Regions from separate parts of the Paraclostridium tenue genome, predicted to be linked through region 3. Evidence: riboswitches for the same ligand, from Rfam matches in the RefSeq annotation. Region 3 holds a riboswitch; each other region holds the start of a gene.
The links. Region 3 has a riboswitch for cobalamin ahead of pcrA (DNA helicase PcrA). Riboswitches for the same ligand answer to the same signal wherever they lie in the genome.
Positions count from the first base shown of each region.

Region 1: it holds a riboswitch for cobalamin, as region 3 does, so the genes downstream of both, ABFX13_RS11845 (energy-coupling factor ABC transporter permease) here and pcrA (DNA helicase PcrA) in region 3, are expected to answer to the same signal.
Region 2: it holds a riboswitch for cobalamin, as region 3 does, so the genes downstream of both, ABFX13_RS13340 (cobyric acid synthase) here and pcrA (DNA helicase PcrA) in region 3, are expected to answer to the same signal.

Region 1 covers NZ_BAAACP010000016.1:28,219-36,916, forward strand. Annotated here, with positions in the region: gene ABFX13_RS11840 (collagen-like domain-containing protein) at 30-1,496, opposite strand; cobalamin riboswitch at 1,814-1,996, shown strand; gene ABFX13_RS11845 (energy-coupling factor ABC transporter permease) at 2,200-2,937, shown strand; gene ABFX13_RS11850 (energy-coupling factor ABC transporter substrate-binding protein) at 2,915-3,208, shown strand; gene cbiQ (cobalt ECF transporter T component CbiQ) at 3,202-3,882, shown strand; gene ABFX13_RS11860 (energy-coupling factor ABC transporter ATP-binding protein) at 3,892-4,716, shown strand; gene ABFX13_RS11865 (flavodoxin domain-containing protein) at 4,930-5,328, shown strand; gene ABFX13_RS11870 (hypothetical protein) at 5,545-5,724, shown strand; gene ABFX13_RS11875 (helix-turn-helix domain-containing protein) at 5,794-6,006, opposite strand; gene ABFX13_RS11880 (hypothetical protein) at 6,197-6,367, opposite strand; gene ABFX13_RS11885 (DUF2798 domain-containing protein) at 6,530-7,018, opposite strand; gene ABFX13_RS11890 (MarR family transcriptional regulator) at 7,186-7,614, shown strand; gene ABFX13_RS11895 (DUF362 domain-containing protein) at 7,713-8,698, shown strand, end outside.
Region 2 covers NZ_BAAACP010000024.1:15,726-24,423, forward strand. Annotated here, with positions in the region: gene ABFX13_RS13320 (GHMP family kinase ATP-binding protein) at 1-350, opposite strand, end outside; gene ABFX13_RS13325 (pyridoxal phosphate-dependent aminotransferase) at 352-1,422, opposite strand; gene ABFX13_RS13330 (cobalamin biosynthesis protein) at 1,434-2,390, opposite strand; gene ABFX13_RS13335 (cobyrinic acid a,c-diamide synthase CobB) at 2,383-3,738, opposite strand; gene ABFX13_RS13340 (cobyric acid synthase) at 3,747-5,258, opposite strand; cobalamin riboswitch at 5,474-5,653, opposite strand; gene ABFX13_RS13345 (histidine phosphatase family protein) at 5,681-6,286, opposite strand; gene cobS (adenosylcobinamide-GDP ribazoletransferase) at 6,298-7,068, opposite strand; gene cobU (bifunctional adenosylcobinamide kinase/adenosylcobinamide-phosphate guanylyltransferase) at 7,072-7,632, opposite strand; gene cobT (nicotinate-nucleotide--dimethylbenzimidazole phosphoribosyltransferase) at 7,645-8,691, opposite strand.
Region 3 covers NZ_BAAACP010000006.1:143-8,840, forward strand. Annotated here, with positions in the region: partial or broken gene ABFX13_RS05870 (NADH peroxidase) at 1-3, shown strand, start outside; cobalamin riboswitch at 283-468, shown strand; gene pcrA (DNA helicase PcrA) at 829-3,051, shown strand; gene ABFX13_RS05880 (M18 family aminopeptidase) at 3,080-4,378, shown strand; gene ABFX13_RS05885 (patatin-like phospholipase family protein) at 4,492-5,241, shown strand; gene ABFX13_RS05890 (AAA family ATPase) at 5,342-5,929, shown strand; gene ABFX13_RS05895 (peptidylprolyl isomerase) at 6,028-6,552, shown strand; gene ABFX13_RS05900 (manganese-dependent inorganic pyrophosphatase) at 6,634-7,581, opposite strand; gene ABFX13_RS05905 (DUF4230 domain-containing protein) at 7,692-8,291, shown strand; gene adhE (bifunctional acetaldehyde-CoA/alcohol dehydrogenase) at 8,539-8,698, shown strand, end outside.

The sequences.
Region 1 (8,698 bases), on a different contig from region 3:
TAATGAACTAGATTTTTTAATTTTAGTTACTATCTAAGATTAACCGAAAATATAGCATTTAATGGGATAGCTCCATAACGATGTTGTTCTACATCAGTTTGGAACTTAACCCAAATTATTCCACGGCATATTCCATATACTGTATCTATATTAAGGGATGAATTTGTACTATTTACAATATCTATTCGTAAATTTTTATTTACTGGGAATGTACTTGAATCTATAATGGTTCTTAAAGCTTTTACAATACCTGCATTACAACAATAATCTGGTGATGTACAATTATAATTTATTAAAGACGATGAAGTATTTGGTGCAACATCAAATGTTATAAGTGAAATCTTACATAAAGATACATAATTTGTATTTACAGGATTTGTTGAACTTAGTAAAACTACATCATCATCTATAAAACTATTTATAGTACCTGATTTAGTTGTATTAAATGAAGACACAGATACATTTTGAGTAGAAGATGAAGCTTGTATCGATTGTAATGCATATAATATGCTATCAGTAAGATTAGAATTTAATGTTGCTGTTAATGTATTAATATCAATTGCAGGACCAGTAGGACCAGTAATACCTTGCAAGCCTTGAGGACCTTGAGGGCCAGTAGGACCAGGAATACCTTGAGGGCCAGTAATACCCTGAGGGCCTATAGGGCCTTGTTCACCTTGAGGACCAGTAGGACCAGGAATGCCTTGGGGGCCAGGAATACCTTGAATACCTTGAATGCCTTGCTCGCCTATAGGACCAGTAGCACCAATAGGGCCGGTAACACCTTGAATACCTTGTTCACCTTGAGGACCAGTAGGGCCAATAGGGCCAGTAACACCTTGAATACCTTGTTCACCCTGAGGACCAGTAGGACCAGGAACGCCTTGAATACCTTGTTCACCTTGAGGTCCAGTAGCGCCTTCGGGACCAGTAGCACCTTGTAAACCTTGAGGACCAGTAGGACCAATAGGGCCAGGAACGCCTTGAATACCTTGCTCACCTTGAGGACCAGTAGGGCCAATAGACCCAGGAATACCTTGAATGCCTTGAGGACCTTGAGACCCAGTAGGACCTTGAGGTCCAGGAATACCTTGAATGCCTTGTTCACCTTGAGGTCCAGTAACACCTATAGGGCCTTGAATACCCTGTTCTCCTTGAGGACCAGTAGGGCCAGGAATGCCTTGTTCACCCTGAGGTCCAGTAGGACCGGTAATACCTTGAGGACCCTGAGGACCTTGTAAATTATTACCATAATAATTAGACTTAGATGAATTACTATAGTAATTATCATAGTTATAGTAATCATTATTTTGTTTGTATTGGTAATAATCATTGTCGTATGCGGAGCTGTAATAATTATCATAATCCTTTGATTTATAGCCGTTATTATAATATTTTGGGTTGTCGTAATAATTGTATTTATAATTTTCATTACTATAATAATTTTCTTTATATCTGTTATCAGTTGGTCCTCTGGATAATGTATTTTTCTCCATAAAATCTCACCTTTTTATGATTTAATATTTGTTACAGTTTTAATATATGAATTTCTAAAATAATATGTGATTAATTTTTACATAGGCTGTATAAATATAAGGAAATATAAATTAATATTTTATATTTATAAAATTTATTGGAAAAATATTGATAAATTAACAAGTTAAACATTTTTAGAAATATACAAATTAATATAATAAAAAATTTTGTTGGCAAAATTGTTAATAAGATGATAAAGTAGTATTAGTTAATTTTATAAATTAAAAAAATTAGAGGAATATAAAGATATTTATAGAATTAATAAATATGTGATAAATTAAATATGTCTATTGTAGGTTTTTAGAAATAAAATTAAAAGGGAAAGAGGTTAAAATCCTCTGCAGTCCCCGCTACTGTAAGGTTGATGAAACTTTCAAATACCACTGTAATATATATTATGGGAAGGGAAAGTAGTAAAATGAAGCCAAGCCAGGAGACCTGCCTACAGTAATTAAATTAGTTTCTTCGGGATGAAGGAAAATAATTAAAAAATTAATATCTTAGCTTTTTATAGGCTTGGGTATTATTTATGATGTTATTTAAATCCTAATCCAAAAATTAGGATTTTTTTTGTACCTGATAAACTTAAAAACTATATTTAAATTTATAAATTAATTTATCACAAAAATTTATATTATTTATAATAAAAAGTGAGGTACTAAAATGAATTATTTAACACTATCTTTAGTAGCAGGTGTTTTAATTGTACTCTTAAACCCTACTACAGCAAGAGCTATGCATATTATGGAAGGATTTTTACCAGTAAAATGGTCAATACTTTGGACAATAGTATTTATTCCATTTTTCGTATATGGATTAAAGGCAATTAATGAAATAGTTAAAAAAGATCCAAAGAAAAAGGTATTATTAGCACTAGCAGGAGCTTTTGTATTTGTATTATCAGCACTAAAAATACCATCATTAACAGGTAGTTGTTCACACCCTACTGGAGTAGGACTAGGAGCAATATTATTTGGACCAGCGGTTATGGCTGTAATAGGAACAATAGCATTATTATTCCAAGCAATATTGCTTGCACATGGTGGGCTTACTACATTAGGAGCTAATGCTTTTTCAATGGCAATAGTTGGACCTATAGTTTCATATTTAATATTTAAGTTTTGTAGAAAAAGAAATTTAAGTATTGGTGTGAGTGTATTTTTAGCAGCAGCATTAGGTGATTTAGCTACATATACTGTTACAGCAATACAATTAGCACTAGCATTTCCTGATCCTGCAGGAGGAGTATTTGGATCTGCAGTTAAGTTCTTAGGAGTATTTTTCACTACTCAAATACCTATAGCTATAGCAGAAGGATTATTAACTACTTTAGTATATAATTTAATAACACAAAATAATGAAGAAGGAGTTGAAGATGATGAGTGCAAATTCGAAAACTAAAACTAAAAACTTTATGTTACTTGCTTTAACAATAATACTTATAATAACTCCTCTACTGTTAAATTCTAAAGCTGAGTATGGGGGAGCTGATGGAGAAGCAGAAGGTTTAATTTCTGAAATAAACCCAGATTATAAACCATGGTTTAGTAGTTTATACGAACCACCTAGTGGAGAAATAGAAAGTTTATTATTTTCTACACAAGCAGCAATAGGAGCTGGATTTATAGGATATTATTTAGGTTCAAGAAAAGGCAAAAAAAGTAAATGCTAGAAATTGATAAATGTGCTTATAATAGTAATCTAACAAATGTTGATCCAATGATTAAAGTAGGTGTTACTTTTATTTTTATGGTAATTTCTTTAATTACTAATAGTATTAGTCTACATTTATTAATAATGTTATTTATAAGCATGTTAATTGTGTTTTTAGCAAGAGTTGATATTAAATTGTACATAAAGTGTTTAAAGATACCTATATATTTTTTAGTTATAGGAACCTTGCTTAATTTAGTTAATATATCTTTTGAAGATAAAGATTTTATATTTAATATAAAAATATTTAGTTTTTATATAGGGACAACTAAATTTGCAATTGAGAATTCTATACATATATTACTAAGAGCTATGAGCTCGGTTATATCTATTTATTTTTTAATACTTACTACTCCATTTAATCAGTTAATAATTATATTTAAAAAGTTACATATTCCAGATACATTATTAGAACTTATGGTTTTAATGTATAGATTTATATTTATCTTCTTAGAAGAAGTAAAAAATATATATAAATCACAGCAATTAAAATTTGGGTATACAAATTTAAAAAACTCGTATAATTCAACAGCACTACTTATAAAAGTCTTGTTTTTTAGAATGATGAAAAGATACGAGGAGATGAGTATGACTTTAGATATAAAGTTGTATGATGGGAAATTTCATATATAGGAGAGAACTATGTTTAAGGTAAGTAATTTAGCATACAAGTACGATAAATCAAATAAAGCAATAGATAATATAAGTTTAGATTTCTCAAATGGTAATATGATTGGAATAATTGGAGCAAATGGTTCTGGAAAATCCACTTTGTTTATGAATTTAATGGGTATTTTAAAGCCATCTGATGGAAAGATATTTTATAATAATAAAGAATTAAGTTATAAGAAAAAAGATTTATATAACTTAAGAAAAGAAGTAGGTATAGTATTTCAAGACCCTGATAAGCAAATATTTTATTCAAGAGTATATGATGATGTTGCTTTTTCTTTAAGAAACATTGGTTTGGATGAAAAAGAAGTAGATAAAAAAGTACATAGAGCATTAGAGCTTGTTAATGCCCTAGCTTTAATAAATAAGCCAGTACATTTTTTAAGTTATGGTCAGAAAAAGAGAATAGCAATAGCATCTGTAATAGCTATGGAAAATAAAGTAGTTCTTTTAGATGAACCAACAGCAGGACTTGATCCTGAAAGTACAAAGGCCATAGTAAAAATATTAAAAGATTTATGTAATAAAGGAATTAAAATAGCTATATCAAGTCATGATATGGATTTGATATATGAAATTTGTGATTACATATATGTGCTTAATAAAGGAAATGTAGTAATAGAAGGAGATTGTAAAACTGTATTTAAAGAAGATAAAGCTATAGTAAATGCTGGATTAAATCTTCCTTGGCTTGTAAAAGTTCATAAAAATATGAATTTACCTTTATTTAAAAAAGAAGAAGAACTTTATAAATATTTTAATAGCTTAAAAAATGATAGTTCTGCAAATGTTTAATATTTTGATTAAAAAATTCTTAGATTTTTTCTAAGAATTTTTTTTGTTTTATACAAAATTAATATATAGTATATACTAAATGCTGAATATTATTAAAAAATATGATTTTTTTATAAAAACAGTTGCATAAAAAAGAAAAAAAGTATATAGTATAACATATAAGGAAGAAATTGAATAAATAATACACACTAAATAATGATGGAGGTAATGTTAATGTGCACTTTAATAGCATATGGAAGTAATAATGGAATAACTAAAAATTTAGCAATGTCTTTATCAGAAAAATTAGATTCAGAGGTTGATGTTAGAAATACAAAATATAATTCATCTTTTTATTTAGATAAATATGATAATATCTTAATAGGTATAAACTTAGTTAATGGAGAAATATCTAATGAAATTAAAAAATTTATAGAAAATAATATAGAAGATTTTCAATTTAAAAAATTAGGATTTTTCACTATAAATAAAGATAATAACCAAATAAATAAAATAGATACAAGTTTACCTAAAGAGTTTAAAAATTTAATAGGCTTTGAAGGTCATTTTAGTAAAGAATATTTTGAGGAAATGAATTCTTTTGTAGAAACATTAAATCAAAAATTAGCATAACTTGTAGATATTAATAAATGCCTATAATGTCTTATATAAAATATATATTCTAATGAATCACTAGCCATAATTATGGTTAGTGATTTTTAATTTTAAAAATGGGTATTATATAAGTAGTTAAATTGTAGATATAATACTTTCAATATATTATTATATAAATAGAGTAAAAATAGATTTTTATTTAATATTAACGGGATATAATAAGGAGACATAAATATGGGAAGATTATTAGAATTAAATATGGAATCAGATGCACTTGAACTTGCAAGAAATTTTTGTAGAGATAATGACCTTATGCTTTTAAGTAATAGTATAGAAGATGAAAGTTTACTTGTAATGGATAGAAATTGTGTTACAAAGAGAATATATATAAAAGATGGTGAGTGGTCATTATAATAAAAAACATGAGTTAAAATTTAACTCATGTTTTTTATTATAATTTTAAAATTTAATTTATATATTTAATTACTCTGTGTCTTCTACGTATTCTAAAATGTCACCTGGCTGGCACTCTAAAATTTTACATAAGCTATTTAACGTAGTAAATCTAACAGCTTTTGCTTTATTCTTCTTTAAAATTGAAAGATTGGCCATGGTAATTCCAAGTTTTTCAGACAGTTCAGTTGAACTCATCTTTCTCTTTGCCATAACTACATCTAGGTTAACTATAATAGCCATATTGACCTCCTTGTATAGCTAATGTGTATATATTTATTGGAATAAGTTTAGGAATATTACTTTCTAATATTTATAAACTAGATTTTTCATTTATATTTGACTATTATAGAATATAATTTTTATTGTCAAAAGTCAATAATTATTTATTGTTTTACGATAAACATAAGTTAGTTTAATTTTACAAGTAAAATTAAACTAACTTATGTTTATTATTTGCTTTGCATATACCAAATTTTTGTAAAAGATCATCCCATATATCCCCAAAGCTACAACCTATAATTAACTCAAATACTGTAATATATATAAAATATATTGGTATTATAATTAGATATTTTTTGAAGTTTTTACTAAGATTAATCATCTTATCACCACCAAATTGCAAATTTAGACTATATAAATATTATACAACTTTTTTTATGAATTGATGAGTTTTATAATGATTTAATATATTTATATGAAAGAAAAAGAGTTAATTTAATATAAATACATGGTTCAAATTAACTCTTTTTGTTATAAAATGCATTTAAATTTTAAGACTATTTGATTCTGTATTTAAATTCTCTGGTGGGAATAATTTTAAAAATATTGCTCTTACAGATGGTGAAACGATTAATAAGTTTAAAGGTATTGCAAATATGAAATTTTTAACTATATTTACACCGTAAGCTGAAAGTAAATATTTATTAAATCCTACGTTTACAACAGTTCCATAAAATGACATCCATAATACCATACCGCATCCCATAAAGAAGGTCATACAAATAGCTTTCTTTTTAATAGAATCATTAGGTTTAATTACTTTCGGAGCTATTTTCTTTACAATTTGATCAACTATAAAAAGATCTCCAACTAATGCAAATAAAAAAGCAGGTATAAATCCTAATACAGCATGTTTAAGAACGTTAAAAGATATACCTTCCATTAATGCAATATTATAACAACTCATTATAAATACCATTGATGTACATATCATTAAAATAAATATAAAATGTTCTACTTTATTTTTTCCCAAATCATTCATCTCCTTATAATAGTTTTGTAAACTTAGTTGACAAAATTATTATAAGTTTTTTTAATTAAAATGTCAATTAAGTTTACAATCATAATGTTAATTTTAAATTTATAAGTTATAATATTTTTAATTAGAGATAATATTTTTATAAAATATAGGAGAAAAAGATGAAGGTATATTTAGAGAATTTAAATTTAATAGATTTATTAAGTGAAAAACATGCTCAGCTACGTAAAATAGTTAGAGATAAATGGAGTGAAGAAAATGATGGAGAGTATATTACGGATACAGAATCTTATATTATAGCTTTGCTTGAAAGAGAAAACATGACAGCTTCACAACTTGCTAGAATAATTGATATATCTAGGCAAGGGGCACATAAATGTACTAAAAATTTAATTTTAAAAGGGTATATAAAATTAGAAGATATTAATAGTTCTTCAAGAGATAAAACACTTATGTTAACTGAAAAAGGTGAAAAATTTTGTGAAGAAACTTTGGTTTTAAAGAATCAATTAGAAAAATCAATTGAAGAAGTTATTGGAGATGAAAATTTAAAAGTATTAAAATCATGTTTAAAGGAGAAATGGTTTTAATTTATATTTAAAAATATATAAATAATTAAGAGTAGAGGAATGAATTAAGTAGGTACAAGTAGTATATAAATATATAGAAAAACTTAGGGGGTAACTATATGGAAAAGTCAAAAGTATATTATTGTGATTTATATTCAGATTCTCAAAGTAAAAATCTACCTAACAGTGTAAAAAAGTTATTTGAAAGAGCAGGATTTAAAGATTTAATAAATGATAATGACCAGGTAGCTATAAAACTTCATTTTGGAGAAAAAGGAAATACTACATATATAAGTCCTGTAGCTGTTAGACAAATTGTAGATAAAATTAAAGAGTACGGTGGTAAACCATTTTTAACTGATACTAATACTTTATATTCTGGAAGTAGAACAAATTCTATAGACCATATAACTACAGCAATAGAAAATGGATTTGCTTATGCTGTAGTAAATGCACCTATAATTATTGCAGATGGGTTATATAGTAGAAATTCTGTAGATGTTAAAATAGATAAAAAACATTTTGATATCGTTAAAATTGGGGGAGAGATACATAATTCTTCAGCTATGATTGTAATGAGTCATTTTAAAGGTCATGAAATGGCTGGATTTGGTGGAGCACTTAAAAACTTGGCTATGGGATGTGCATCTGCACCTGGTAAGCAAATGCAACATTCTGATGCAAAACCTGGGGTTGATGAAGAGATTTGTATAGGGTGTAGTAAGTGTGCTAAATCCTGTCCAGTAGGAGCTATAAATATGGAAAATAAAAAAGCTAAGATAAATCATGAAGTTTGTTATGGATGTGGAGAGTGTCCAACAGTTTGCCCAACTAGAGCTGTAACTATACAGTGGGAAACTGATGCTGATATTTTTGTAGAGAAGATGGCTGAGTATGCTTATGGAGCAGTGGCTAATAAGAAGAATAAGATAGGATTTATTACTTTTGTTATGAATGTTACTCCGCTTTGTGATTGTGTTCCTTGGTCAGGTAGACCTATTGCTCATGATATTGGTATTCTTGCATCTAAAGACCCAGTTGCTCTTGATAAGGCTTGCTATGATTTAGTTTGTGAAGAAATGAAGCATGATGTGTTTAAACATGC
Region 2 (8,698 bases), on a different contig from region 3:
AGTCTAGATATTTCATATTCATCTAAATTTTTCCCTATAAGATTTAAAGTTGCTTTTATAGTAGCTCCTATATCAGCAGTTGAACTTGCCATCCCCTTACTTATAGGTATTTCACTATTTATATCTATAGATATATGTTTTAATTCTTTTTTAGGTAAATTAAAATATTTAAAAACTTCCTCTATAGCCTTTCTAGCTTTTAAAGGACCTTTTTTTACATCCTCTATTCTTTCTTCTAAATTAACTATTGAGTATCTATCTATAGCATAAGATGATAAATACTCTTTATCCTTTATAATTCCTTGAACAAATTCCCCACAAGAGGCTGGACATATTCCACGTGATTTCATTCTATTCTCCTAGAACTTTAGTTAATTTGTTTATTAACTCTAAATTTTCTTCATGACTCTTTATAGCTACTCTTATATAATTTTCATCTAAATTTCTAAAGTTAGATGCATCTCTTATAAGAATATTATCTTTTATAAATAATTCTTCTTTTAATTCTTTTGCAGTTTTATTTTTTAATTTAATTAATATAAAATTAGTATCTGTTTTATATGCTTTAATTTCTTTAATTTCATTTAAATTTTTAAGCATAAAATTTCTTTCTTTTATAAAATACTTTTTACTTTCCTTTATATATTCCTCTTCTTTAAATAGGTAATTTGAAAGTACATCTGCAAAAGTGTTTATAGACCATGGCTCTTTTATCTTATACATATTTTCCAATAACTTTTCATTGCTACAAACACCATATCCTAATCTTAGACCTGGCATACCAAAAAATTTAGTTACTGCTTTGATTATAAATATATTCGGGTTATTTTCTATATATTTTACTAAACTATATTTTTCTTCTTTTTCTACAAATTCCATAAAAGTCTCATCAATTATAAGTAGCTTATTATGTTTAGTTAAAACTTCTAATAATTCACTCAAATCATATACTCTACCTATTGGATTCGATGGATTGCATATAAATAAACTATCGAATTTATCTATATTTTCTTTTATATTATTTATATCTATTTCAAAATCTTTATCCTTATCTAGATATAAGTTTATTACATCTACATTGTTTAGTAATGCGCCTCTTTCATATTCTGAAAATGTAGGATTTAATATAGCTAATCTTTTATTTATACTTTTCATTAAAAGATATATTATCTCTGTTGCTCCATTGCCTGGTATTATAAATGAACTTTTAACATTGAGATAATTAGCTATGTTTTTTCTTAAATTAGTATAGTTTATATCTGGATATTTAACACATTCTCTTAATCCCTCTAATATATAATTTTCTAAATTATTTATTAAATATGGATTTATGTTAGAGCTAAAATCAATTATATTTTTTGAACTTTTATTGTAATTTTTACACATAATTTCTACATTAGCTCCATGTCCAAGATCATTCATTTTTTCACCTTCTATCTAATTAAATAAATTATAATAGAAAATATCACTAATGCCACAAAAGATGTAGCATACATTATTTTATTAGTTTTTAAAATATCTTCTATTTCTAATTCTCTGTGTTTATCACCTATAGTAGGTTTATAAACTTCTTTCCCAAAATATATATTAGTACCACCTAATTGAACTCCAAGTGCACCTGCTACTGCACCTTCTGGATACGCACAATTTGGACTTTTATGATTTTTTCTATCTCTTATAGCTATTCGTATACTTTCTTTAGCATTTAGTCGAAGCATTAAACTTGCTATCATCATGAAAAATGGAGTTATCCTTGCAGGTATAAAATTTGCAATATCATCAATTTTTGCAGATGCAAATCCTATATCTTTATACTTTTCATTTTTATATCCTACCATTGAATCTAAAGTATTTATAGCTTTATAGACCATAGCAAGCACCGGTCCACCTATAAATCCATACATCATAGGAGCTATTATTCCATCCACAGTATTTTCTGCTACTGTTTCAACTGTAGCTCTTATTATCTCTTGTTCATTTAAATTAGTTGTATCTCTACCTACTATATAAGATAACTGTTTTCTTGATTTTTCTATATCTCCAGTTTTTAAAACATTATATATCTTCTTAGCTTCATCTGCTAAGCATTTTGTAGATAAAGTTGTATATAGTATTATTGATGCTACTATAACATAAAATATTTTACTAAATGTAAATACACTAATTATTAAATTAGTTACTATAAATGTAGTTCCTACAGTTATAATCCACAATACAAATCCGCCCATTTTTAATTGTCCTGATGTCTTTGATATACTTCGTATTTTATTTTCTACAAATCTTATTAAATTTCCAATAAATCTAACTGGATGAGGAAAAGAATACGGATCCCCTATTATTAAATCCAGTATGTAGGCTAATGTCATTATAATTACAGTTAAACTATTCATCTCTACCACCTACAAATTTAATTATGGCATCTAAGTTATTATAAAAGTGGGTATGTAAATATGTAGCTAAAGTATTACCTTTTGAGTATCCTCCATCCCATTCATCTAATACTTTATTTCCTCTTTTTTTAATCATTTTATATGCACATGGTTCTTCACTATTAAATACTGAATGATGAAACTCGTGACCTTTTATTACATCTCCTTTTTTAGAAAGTATTGTATCTATTTTAGCAATTCCATCGCAATACCCAAATCTTTTTAAAGACTTAGTCATTTCACTAGTTCCTTTAAAAATCCCAACCATGTTAAATTCATCATTATTTGAATCTTTAAGCTTTTCTCCTAAATACATTAACCCTCCACACTCAGCATATATAGGTATATTCTTTTCATGAGCTTCTTTTATGGATTTTCTCATACTTTGATTTGCATCTAGTTCTTTTGCAAACAATTCTGGAAAACCTCCTCCTATATATATACAATCTGCTTTAGGCAAATGCTTATCATTAAGAGGGCTAAATTTTAAAATTTGTACACCCATTTGTTTTAATAGTTCTAAATTTTCTTTGTAATAGAAATTAAAAGCCTTATCATAAGCTATAGCTATTTTTTTATTTTCAAACTTTGGTAGATCACTTATATCAAAGTTGCTTTCAATTTCTTCACCTTCTGATATCTCAATTAATCTATCTATATTTATGTATTTTTCAATCTCATTTCCTAAATTATTAAACTTCTCTGTTAAGGAATCTATTTCTACACTTGGAACTAATCCTAAATGCCTTGATTCTAATGAAAATTTTTCATTAGGTGGAAAATATCCTAAGACTTCAATTTCACAATATGTTTCTATAGCTTCTTTTATAAGTTCATAGTGTCTTTGAGTTTTTACGTTATTCACTATTACACCTTTTATATTTACATCTTTATCAAGCTCTTTATATCCTAATACCATAGCAGCTGATGATGATGACATAGCCTTTCCATTTATAACTAATATAACTGGAGCTTTTAGTAATTTTGAAGTATATGAACTTGTACAAGCATTTAAGTCAATTCCAAATCCATCATAAAGACCCATTACACCTTCAATTACTGATATATCTGCATCTTTAGAAGCATTATTTACTATATATTTAATTTTTTCATCATCTAACATATAAGAATCTAAGTTTCTTGAATCTCTTTTAGTTATAAAAGTATGGTAAGATGGATCTATATAATCTGGTCCAACTTTATAAGGTTGTACTTTTAATTTTCTATTAGTTAGTGCTTGCATTATTCCTAGGGATATAGTAGTTTTACCCACTCCACTACTCGTTCCTGCTATTAATATTTTTTTCATAATTTCACCTAACCATTTATAATTTCATATATTTTATCTATATCTAGACATTGTCTTAATATATCTGCTAATTTGTCATATTCTTTATTCTTAAATTCTTCAAAAGAATTTATAGAACTCTCTACACCCTCTAATCCCTTTTTCTCTCTAACTGAATTTAGTAAACTTCTTGTAAACTTAACATCATCAAATATTCCATGAAGATAAGTCCCAACTACATTTCCTTTTTCATTTACACATCCTTCAACATATGAAGTTTCTTCATTTAATTTTTTTACTATAGTATTTAAAGGTTTATTAATTCCTTTACTTATCCCCATATGAATTTCATACCCTCTAACACTTTTATTTCCTAATAAACTTAAGTAACCACCTAAATTCTCATTTATTACAGCTTCTACTTGAGTAGTTACTTTTTCTTTTTCAAATATAGTTTCTATCTCTAAAAGACCAAGTCCATCTATTTCTTTTATAGACCCTTCAACTCCATCTGGATCATATATTTTTTTACCTAAAAGTTGATATCCTCCACAAATTCCAAATATTAATTTACCTTGTCTTTCTAAGTCTTTTATTTGCTTTTCTAATCCGCTCTCTCTTATATAAATTAAATCTTCTATTGTATTTTTGCTTCCTGGTATAATAACCATATCTGGATTTGATAAAGATTGTCCTTTTTCTACATATCTAATACTTACATCCTCTTGTATTTCTAGCATATGAGCATCTGTAAAATTAGACATATAAGGAGTTCTTATAATTTCAATATTTATATCATTTTGTCTAAATTGTTTATTAAATCTATCTGTCACACTATCTTCATCTTCTATATTTAAATCACTATAAGGAACAACTCCTAATACTGGAACTTTTATAATATCCTCTAGCATATCTATACCAGATTGTAAAAGTTCTACAGTTCCTCTAAATTTATTTATGATTACTCCTTTAACTCTAGCTCTTTCTTTTTCTTCTAATAAAAGCATAGTTCCTGCGATTGAAGCAAAAACTCCACCTCTATCAATATCAGCTACTAAAATTACTGGAGCATCTGCAATTTCAGCCATTCCCATATTAGCTATATCTTTATCTTTTAAATTTATTTCTGCACAACTACCCGCACCCTCTAAAATAACTACATCATATTCACTACTTAGATCTCCATATATACTTTTAAGCATAGAAGCTAATTCATCCTTATACCCATGATAAGTACTAGCACTCACATGGTCTAAGACTTTGCCTTTAACAATTACCTGACATCTATTTTTCCCAGCAGGCTTTAATAAAATAGGATTCATTCTAACATCTGGTTCAATACCACAAGCTTCGGCTTGAGTAACTTGAGCTCTCCCCATTTCTAATCCATCTTTAGTTATATATGAATTTAGTGCCATATTCTGAGATTTAAAAGGTACGACTCTATATCCATCTTGTTTTAATATTCTGCATAACCCTGCCGATAAAGTACTCTTACCAACATTAGAAGCTGTTCCTAAAAACATTAACGATTTACTCATATTATTAATCTCCTTAAATAACAAAAAATTCACTTCTTTAATTTTTTAACAACGTTTAAAATGCTCTACATTATTCAGATATGTGATTTGATAATTATTTTTATCTATAAATTGAAGATTTAAATTTATAGAAATATAAAAACCTATCCTCTAAAGGATAGGTTTTTAAAAATGCACATACTTCACCAATTTTTAAAATCCTTCACCCCGAAGATTTTATATTCATAAACTAGGCAGGTCTCCTGGCTAAACTTCAACCTACTTCTATTCCTTCCCGTAAATCGTCACAGTGGTGTCTAATAGTTTCGTCAGTATCACAGTAGCGGGGGCTGCGAAGGATTTTTACCTTCTTCCCTATTAATCTTCAATGAAGAACCTAATTTATGTTAATTTTATAAAATTTTTATGTATTCTTATTTATTTTAAGTTAAATGAGATGTATTATTTAGTGTTTGAATCACTGGAAATCCATCAACTATATCAATAATACTCACTGATGCATTATCTATTTTAAAATTCCAATGAAATTCATAAGTTTTCCCAATTAAGTAAGATATAATATTTCTTATAGTTCCTGCATGAGAACATATTAAAATAGTCTTATCTTTATTGCAACTTATTATTTTATCTATTTCTTCACGTACTCTATTATATGAGTCTATTAAACTTTCTCCATTAGGATATCTATAATTAAATCCTTGTGAAATTAACTTTTCAAATTCTTCTGGGTAATTTTTTTGTATAATGTCAAAATTAAACCCTTCGAAATCTCCAAAATTAATTTCTTTTAAACTTTCTTTTTCTATAATATTTATTCCTCTAGATTTTGATATTTCTAGTACAGTTTGTTTTGTTCTAGTCGATGTGGTTGTATATATAGAATCTATTTTTTCTTTTTCAAGAAATTCATTTAATTTAGCTATCTGTGATTTACCTAAATCACTTAGTTCACTATCTATATGACCTGATAAATTCCCATCTATATTATCATTAGTTGTTGCATGTCTTACTAGTATTAATCTAGACATTTATTCACCTCTTACTTTAATCCAAAAATTAAATATATATAGATCAAATACATTACTTCCATAAGCTCAGAAGTACATCCAAGTATATCTCCTGTTATCCCATCTATTTTAGAATATATATATCTTACAAAACATCTTGATAATATAATCATTATAGGTATGAACGCTATTACTTTAATTAAATCTAATGAATTTAAGTTAAATAAAGTAATACCCATAATTATTATTAATATAACTGTATACACTATTCCAGTTAATATCATTTTTAAAGAAGGCTTGCCTATAAATACATTACCCATTCCATTTTTTCTTGGAGTTACACTTTTATAGCAAGCTATTACAATTGCCATTCTCGCAAATGCCGGCATAAATATTAAATTATATAATTGTCCTGATTGTACAATTGAATATATTAATCCAAGTTTCATCAACATTAAAAATAATACTGATAGCATTGCATTTGTTCCTAATCGTGAATCTTTCATTATCTCTAATATTTTTTCTTTATCTCTATAACTATATATACCGTCAAATGTATCTCCTACACCATCTAAATGAAGACCTCCAGTTAATATCACTGTAGATATCAAAATATTTACAGAAGTTATATAGCTATCAAATAAAAAACTTGATACTAATCCAATTATAAAATATAAAATTCCCAACACAAATCCTACTAAAGGAAAATAATACATTGTTTTATGAAACTCTTCATCAAAACCTATATTTACCCTTATTGGAATCCTAGTAAAAAATTGTAATATCCCTATAAATCTTTTCATAAGTTACTCCTTAATCTTCATAGGTATACCACTAACTACAAAATAAACCTCATCAGCACATTTACCTATATACTGATTTATCCTACCTACTATATCAGAGTATACTCTACAAAGTTTATTGTCTGGAACCAAACTCATACCTAGCTCATTAGTTACCATTACAAAGTATAAATCTGTTTTTTCTACTTCTCTTATAAGTTTATCTATTTGATCTTTTATGTAAAATTCCATTTCATTAGTTTCTTGTGGCGTACAATTATCAAAATCTATTTTGTATTCAAACATTAAATTATTGACTAATAAAGTTACACAATCTAGTATAACTGTCTTATGTCTTTTATTTATATCACTAATTATAGAGTATATATCCTTATAAATTTCATAAGTTTCCCAGTTACTAGGTCTACTTTCTTTATGTTTTCTAACTCTATCTTTCATTTCATCATCAAATGGAATAGAAGTTGCTATATAAGCAGTGGAATTTTTTCTATTAATACACAAACTTTCAGCAAAATTGCTTTTTCCTGACCTAGATCCTCCAGTTACTAAAATTAATTTACTCATAGATTCACCTTCTTATTTACCTATATCTACTTCATCAATAGTCGCCATATTTTTATATGCAAAGTTAGCTGCCTCTATAATATTAAATGCTAAAGCCGCTCCACTTCCTTCACCTAATCTCATATCCATATTAAGCATTGGATCTAACCTTAATATTTCTAATGCTTTTTTAGCTCCTGATTCTGCAGAAGTATGAGAAGCTATCATATACTCTTTAGTCATAGGACTTATAGTATAAGCGATAAGTGCTGCTGCGTAAGATATAAATCCATCAATAACAACTGGAACTTTATTTGCAGCACAAGCTAATATAACTCCTGCCATACCACCTATTTCAAATCCTCCGACTTTAGCTAGTATATCAATTCCGTCAAATTTATCTGGTTTGTTTAATTCTATAGCTTTTCTTATAGTATTTGCTTTATGCTCTAATCTATCTTTTCTAAGTCCAGCTCCAATTCCTGTAACATCTGTTGGATCACATTCACTTATCACAGAAACTATTGCACTACTCGGAGTAGTATTACAAATTCCCATTTCTCCAATACCTATAAGATTATAACCTTTAGATATACAATCATTTGTTATCTCTATCCCTATTTCTAAGCATTTAATAGCTTCTTCCCTAGTCATAGCTGGACCTTTAGCCATATTCGAAGTTCCTTTTCTAATTTTATAATTTAGGACTCCTTCTAAATTATCATCCGTGTTTATACCTAGGTCTACTGCTATCACATCTGAGTTAACGAATTTAGATATTGCACCTACACCACATAACCCCTTTGTGAAATTAGGAAATTGCAGTTTAGTTATTATTTGAGGATCTGGTGCAACTCCTTCTTCATAAACTCCATGATCTCCTGCAAATGCTATGATCACTTTTTTATCAGTATCAAAGTATTTCTTTTTAGTTATACCTGACAACTGTATGCATATATCTTCTAATTTACCTAAACTACCAACCGGTTTTATTAATCTATCTAATCTTTCTTTTGAAGCTTTCATATGTAATTCGCTTAGTGGATGTATATTTTCAACTGTATTTTTTAAAAGTTGCATAACTACC
Region 3 (8,698 bases):
TAATATATAAAGGAAGAAATCTAAATAGGTTTCTTCCTTATTTATTTTCAATATATTAAAGTAAATAGAAAGTATAAATTGCATTATCCAACGACTAAATAGGTAATTTTAGTCGTTGGATGATGTATAAGAAATTAAATTAGTAGATATATTTAAAGGAATAAATATCTTTATATTGTAATAATACTAGTTTAAATATAATATGATTAGAATATAAGGATTTAAATTTAAATAAAGGAATGTTAATATTTTTATAGAATATTGTTAAATATGATGAAAATTTAATATTTTAATATTATAGGTTTTGTTTATAAAATTAATAGGGAAAGAGGTTAAAATCCTCTGCAGCCCCCGCTACTGTTATGCTGATGAAACTTTTGATACCACTGTGACTTAATATAAGTTATGGGAAGGGAAAGTAGTAAGATGAAGCTAAGCCAGGATACCTGCCTATAATATATAAATTAATTTCTTCGGGGTGAAGGAAAATAGTTTAAAGATTATGTACGTAAGTCGACCATGACTATTTTGTATATTAATTATTAAGTTATATTAATCCTAATCCCAATATTAGGATTTTTTTATTTTAAATTCTAATATATAATTAAGCCCCTAATCTTATTAGATTAATATAAATAAAAAAATTATATTTTAGCCTAACTTTAACTCCTTAGATAAAATCTAAGGAGTTTTTATTTAATTATAAAGTGGGTATGATTTTAAATATTACAAATTATGGATATCATTAATATGTAGTATTAATAAATTTGAATTAATATAGATAATAGATTAAAATATACATATAACATTGACTGTAGGAGGTAATTAATGGATATAGATTCACTAAACCCCGCCCAAAAAGAAGCGGTACTTAAAACAGAAGGACCAGTACTTATATTAGCAGGAGCTGGATCTGGAAAAACGAGAGTTTTAACAACTAGAATAGCTCATCTTATGAAAAATAAAGGAGTACATCCTAGTAATATATTAGCAATAACATTTACAAATAAAGCAGCAAATGAAATGAAGGAAAGAGTTGAAGAAACTATAGATTCAGATGTAAAAGATATGTGGATAACAACTTTCCATTCATGCTGTGTTAGAATTCTTAGAAAAGATATAAATAGAATAGGATATAATAGATCTTTTGTTATATATGATAGTTCAGACCAAGTAACTTTAGTTAAAGATTGTTTAAAAGAACTTAATTTAAGTGATAAGGCATTTGAGCCTAAGGTTGTTATAAGTTATATATCTGGAGCAAAAGATAAATTACTAACTCCTAAAGAGTATAAGGATATGCATAGACATGATGCTAGGATGAGTAAAATTGCTGATGTATATACACTTTATCAAGATAGATTAAAAAGAAATAGTGCACTTGACTTTGATGACTTAATAATAAAAACAGTAGAATTATTAAAGACTGAAGAAAGTGTACTAGCTTATTATAGAAATAAATTTAAATATATAATGGTTGATGAGTATCAAGATACAAGCAAAGCTCAATATGAGTTTATAAAATTATTAGCTAAAGAGCATCAAAATATATGTGTTGTTGGAGACGATGATCAAAGTATATATGGTTGGAGAGGTGCAGATATAAGAAATATACTTGAATTTGAAAGAGATTATGAAGATGTTCATGTTGTAAAATTAGAACAAAATTATAGATCAACTCAAGTTATATTAGATGCTGCAAATACAGTTATATCTAACAATATAGAAAGAAAAAGAAAAAAACTGTGGAGTGAGCAAAAAGAAGGAGAAAAAATAAAGATACAAGTTGCAAATGATGAAATGGAAGAAGCTGATTTTGTAGCTGATAATATATGGAGAATCCATAGAAAAGAAAATAAACCTTTCAAAGATTTTGCAGTACTATACAGAGCAAATGCACAGGCACGTGCTATAGAAGATGCTTTAAATAGAAGTCAAATACCTTATAATATATATGGTGGTACTAAATTCTATGAAAGAAAAGAGATAAAGGATTTAGTTGCTTATTTAAGAGTTCTTCAAAATGTACAAGATGATATATCTTTAAAAAGAATAATAAATGTACCTAAAAGAGGAATTGGACTTAGAACTATAGAAAAAATAGAAGATAGAGCAAGTTTAAGACAAGAAAGTATATTCTCTGTACTTTTAGATGTAGATACTAATTCAGATATATCTACAAAGGCTAGAGCGAATATAAATGGATTTGTAGATTTAATAGGAACACTTAGAGTAATAAAGGATGCTTATTCTGTAAGTAAGCTTATAGAAAAGGTACTTGATGTTACAGGGTATTTAGATGAACTTGAAAAAGATAAAAGTGAAGAATCTCAAGATAGAATAGATAACTTAAAAGAGTTTATATCTATAGCTATAGAATTTGAAAATACTAGTGAAGAAAAAGACTTAGAAACTTTCTTAACTAATGTAGCTCTTACTTCTTCAGAAAGTGATGATGAAGAAGACGATAGAGTATCTCTTATGACTATACATACATCTAAAGGACTAGAGTTTCCTGTAGTTTATTTAGTTGGTATGGAAGAAGGATTATTCCCAATATCAAGAGCTGTAAGATCTATGAGTGAGTCAGATATAGAAGAGGAAAGAAGACTTTGTTACGTTGGTATAACAAGAGCTAAAAAAGAGTTATATATGACACTTACAAAGAAAAGAACTCTTTATGGAAAAACTAATCCATCTATACAATCAAGATTTATGGAGGAATTACCAGAAGAATGTATAGAGAAATTAAATAAAGATGAGCATGAGTTAAGTTATTCTAAAGCAAATTACAATATATTAGATAAGTATAAGCAAAAATATATGAAGTCTATGAATAAGGCGAATGTTGCAAGTAAAGTTAATGCTACTATAAAAGAAAGTAAAACTGAATCAAATGTTGATGATATAAAATTAGGTTCTAAGGTTCATCATCCTAAGTTTGGGGTAGGAACTGTAGTGGCAGCTTCTGGTTCTGATTTAACAATAGCTTTTAATAATCAAGGTATAAAGAAAATAAATAAAGAATACACTACATTAGATTTACTATAAAATTTAATATAATTAAGGGGGATTTAATATGAATTCAAAAGAATTTGCTAGAAATTTAATCGGGTTTATAGAGAAAAGTCCAACAGCTTTTCATTCAGTAGAAACCTCAGAGGAATTATTAAGATTGAATGGATTTAAAAAACTTGATGCTAGAGACAAGTGGACTATAGAAAAAGGCGGAAAGTATTACACAACTAAAAATTCATCAGCTATAATAGCTTTTACTGTTGATACTGATAATTTAAAAGAAGATGGATTTAGAATAATAGGTTCTCATTCAGATTCACCTTCATTTAGAATTAAACCAAATCCAGAGATGGAAGTTGAAAAAACTTATTTAAAATTAAATACAGAATGCTATGGAGGACCTATATTAAACACTTGGTTAGATAGACCACTAGCTATAGCAGGTAGAGTTATATTAAAAGGAGAAGATATACTAAGACCTGTTGAAACTTTAATAAATATAAATAGACCTATATGTATAATACCTAATTTAGCTATACACATGAATAGACAAGTAAATGAAGGCGTAGCTTTAAATAAGCAAAAGGATATGTTGCCATTAGTAGGATTATTAAATGATACATTAGAAAAAGATAATTTCTTAATAAAAACTATAGCTAATGAGTTAGGAAGAAAAGTAGAGGAAATACTTGATTTTGATTTATTTTTATATGAATATGAAAAAGGGATGCTAATAGGACCAAATGAAGAAATGATATCTTGTGGAAGACTAGATAATTTATCTATGGCACATGCTAGTTTACATGCATTAATAGATTCTAAACCTTCAAGAGGCGTTAATGTAGTATCGGTATTTGACAATGAAGAAGTAGGAAGTTCAACTAAGCAAGGAGCAGATTCTAATATGCTAATAAATGTATTAGAAAGAATATCTTTATGTTTAGGGCAAAGTAGAGAAGAATTCTTTAGAAGTTTATATTCTTCATTTATAATATCTGCTGATCTTGCACATGCTGTTCATCCTAATGTTTCAGAAAAACATGATCCAACAAATAGACCAGTTATGGGTAAAGGACCAGTTATAAAAATAAATGCAAATCAAGCATATACAAGTGATAGTCAATCTACAGCTGTTTATAAATCTATATGTAAAGAAGCTGGAGTTAACTGCCAAGAATTTGTTAATAGATCTGATGTAAGAGGTGGAAGTACAATAGGACCTATATCATCAACACATATAGATATACCATCAGTAGATGTAGGAAGTCCGATACTTGCTATGCATTCTATAAGAGAACTAGGATGTGTAGAAGATCATATAGATATATATAAGACTTTTAAAACATTTTATGAATTATAAAATTAATAAAAAAAGTTAAAGTTAGGGGATGTATAAAAAGTATTTTACTTTTAGACATCCCCTATAATCATTAATGAAAATAAATATAGGAAAAAGAATAGGAGTGATTTTAGATGAAGACAGGGTTATGCCTAGCAGGCGGAGGGGCTAAAGGAGCATTTCAAGCTGGAGTTATATATGGATTATATGAAAAAGGAATAAAATTTGATGCTATAGCTGGAACATCTATAGGGGCTATAAATGGATATTATATATACACAGAAAATGTTAACAAGTTGAAGGAAATGTGGATAAACATTCAGAAAATTGGTGAAAACGGTGTCAAAATAGTTGATAACACTGTGGATAACTCTTTAGCAATTGATGAATTAAGAGGATTAATCAATAACTCAAGTTATTCAAAACCTTGCTATATCAATTATGTAGAAGTTGAAAATTCAAAATTAGAAGAAAAAATAGTAGATATATCTGAACTAAGTTATGAAGATGCATTATTAAGTATAAAATATAGTTCATTACTTCCATTTAGACCGTCAAAAGAGTTAAAGCCTTTTGAACAATTTGGCAAAGATTTAATAGAGGGGTTATATGATGGATATAAATTAGATGGAGGTATATTAAATAATGTTTTAATAAAGCCCTTAATAGAAGCTAAAATGGATAAAATAATAGTTATAACTATGAAACATGATTATGAATTACCAGAAGATATAAAGAACATATATAAAGAGGAAGATATAATTATTATAAGACCAAATACTATATTTGAAAAAAATGCTACTCTAAGATTTGAAGGTGAGTTTTGTAAGAAGATATTTAATGAAGGTTATGAAATTGTAAAAAATATGGATATTAATTTGTAAATAACTACAATTATATTAAAAACATTGAATAAATTGTTGTATATTAGTATAATAAAAAAGTTCTAATTTTGAAATATAAAATATGGAGTTGATATAAAATATGGCAACTAAAAGAATTGCTGTACTAGGTGGACCTAGATGCGGAAAGACAACATTAATACAACACTTATATGTAGAAATGAAGATATCTGGAGTAGATGTAGGATATGCTTTAGAATACTCTACAGAGTATTTAAGAGATAAAGGCATGATAGAAACTATATCTGAACAGTATGGTATATATTTAGGACAAAAGAAAATAGAAGACGATTTATCAGGATTTGATTATGCACTTACAGATTATGCTACATTTGTACCTTACATATACGCTAGATTTATGCTAGGAGACAGAAAAAGAACTCAAAAAGAGATTCAAATTTTAAAGGATTTATATTGTTTAGCATTAGAAGATATACAAAACTATGATATGATAATATACGTTCCTAGAGAATTTGGATATGTTAAAGATGGCGTAAGATGGCAAGATGAAAGTATAGCTATTAAAATTGATGAAGCTATATTAAGTTTCTTAAAAGCTGAGAATATAAATTATATAGAAGTTTCAGGATCTACAAAAGATAGAGCTAAGCAAATATTAAATTTATTAGATATAAATTATGAAGAAACTGCATTACTAAATGAAAAGTAAGCTACTAAAATAAGTAGCTTATTTTTGTGATTTTTTAGTGTTATTGGTATATAATATAAAATGAGAATATAAAACTCATAAGAAAGGAAGTACATAAAATGGAAAATAAAAATCCTATAGTAACTATAGAAATGGAAAATGGAAAGCAAATAAAAGTTGAGTTATATCCACATATAGCTCCAAATACAGTTAAAAACTTTGTATCTTTAGTAGAGTCAGGATACTATGATGGAGTTACATTCCACAGAGTTATACCTGGATTTATGATACAAGGAGGATGCCCTAATGGAAATGGAATGGGTGGACCAGGATACTCTATAAAAGGAGAATTTACTCAAAATGGACATACTAACAACTTAAAGCATGAAAGAGGAGTTATATCAATGGCTAGAACAATGGCTCCAAACTCTGCTGGTTCACAATTTTTCTTAATGCATGCAAATTCTCCACACTTAGACGGGCAATATGCATCATTTGGTAGAATAATAGAAGGTATTGATGTTGTAGATGAAATAGCTTCTGTTAAAACTGATAGAATGGATAAACCACAAACTCCACAAGTAATGAAAAAAGTTACTGTTGAAACATTTGGTAAAGATTATTCTGACGTAGAAAAAATGTAATTCTATACTAGAATTTATTTGTATAAAAAAGAGATTCTTAAATTTAAGAATCTCTTTTTTTATTTTGTATGTTTAAAAAAATTATATATTTTTCTTAACTGCATCTGTTAAATTTGGAACTAATTGTTTCTTTCTTGAAACAGCACCTTCAACAAATACTCCTTGAGAAGCATTAACTTTAAATGCATCAGATATTATTTTATCTTCAGCTTTGTATATTAAATATGAACCTTCTTTTATTATATCTGTTACTGCTAATAATAACATATCAAAGTCAGTTCCATTTATATAACTTAAAAATTCATCTTGCTTATTAAGAACTGCATCTATATCTAAAGTGAATACTTGTCCTATTCCTACCTTTTTACCTTCCATATCAAATGGTTTAAAGTCCATGTTTACTATTTCTTCAACAGTAAATCCATCTAATGATGTACCAGCTTTAAACATATCCATAGCGTACTTTTCAACATCTACTTTAACTATGTTATTTAATTCTTCAACAGCTTTTTTATCCATATCTGTAGTTGTTGGAGATTTAAATAATAATGTATCTGATAATATAGCAGACATTAAAAGACCAGCTATTTCATAAGGTATTTCAACATTATTTTCTTTAAACATTTGAGTTATTATTGTACAAGTACATCCAACTGGCATTAATCTCATTGATAAAGGAGTATCTGTTTTTAATCCTCCTAATTTATGATGATCAACAACTTCTATTAAATCAGCATCTTCTAGTCCATCTATGCTTTGTCCGTACTCATTGTGGTCAACTAATATAACTTGAGGTTTACCTTCTAGTACTAAGTTAGCATCATCATTGCATATATTTGATATAGAAGTTAATACAGTTGGGGCATCAACTTTGAAGTAGTCTAAAACGAATTGAGCTTCTTTTCTAACTTCTCCTAAAGCATAAGCCTTAGCTGATTGTCCTAATTTATTTTTTAAGTATGCTAAAGATATTGCTGAACAGATTGAATCTGTATCAGGATTTTTATGACCAAAAACTAATAAAGTCATTTTAAGTCTCCTTTCATATTTGAAAAAAATTATGTATTAATTTTTATTTAAGTATACAAATTTAAAACTTTTTAATCGTAACTTATATTATATCAAAAGGAGGGGAAATTTTGTTACAAAAACGTAAAAAAATTAATAACAATAAAGTTTTATTAATATTTATAATTATAGGAATCATATTGGGAATAACACTATCTTTAAAATTAATCTTTTCCGAAAAAGCTCCAAAAGATACATCGAAAGTATTAAATACTATAGAACAAGTATTAGAACTATCAACATCTAAATATAATTACAGCAATATAGTAACTATTAAGAAAGACAGAAGCTTTAAAAATATCAAGATACCTTTCACAGAAAAATCATTTATTATAAAGTACAATGGAGTAGTAAAGGGTGGTGTAAATTCAAAGGATATTACTATAGATAATGTAAAAAAAGACTCTATAACTGTAAATGTAGCAAAGTGTAGTATTATAGATCACTACATAGATGAAGAAAATATATTTATTTATGATGTAAAAAATGCATTATTTAATAGAGTAAAAACAAATGAAGTTATAGATGAATTGGCAAATAGTAAAAAAGAATATGAGAAAAAAATTATAAAAGAAGGCTTTATGAATGATATAAGTCGTAGTGTAAAAAAGAGTTTGGAAAATAGCTTGAAGAATTTAGGTTATGAAGAAGTAATAATTAATTTTAAGTAATAAATATAATATAAAATAAAAAAATCCATCTGATTTTCAATAAATCAGATGGATTTTTTTATTTTAAAATTATAAATTTAATATAAAAAATAATTAGAGTATTATATATTTTGCAATATTAAAAAATGGATAAAAAATTAACAAGAAATGGTTGACATTCTTTTTTGGTAGGTATATTATATAAACATAAAGATTGTTAAATAACTAACATTAAAATAAATAAACAACATCTTGGGAGGATTTTAAAATGAGTAAAGAAGCTAAAAAGGTAGTAAATATGGGAACTAAGAAAGAATTAACAGCAGAAGAAAGAGTAAATGTTTTAGTTGAAAAAGCTAATAAAGCGAAACAAGAAATGTTAAAATTAGACCAAAAAGCTGTAGATAAAATTGTTAAAGAAATGGCAA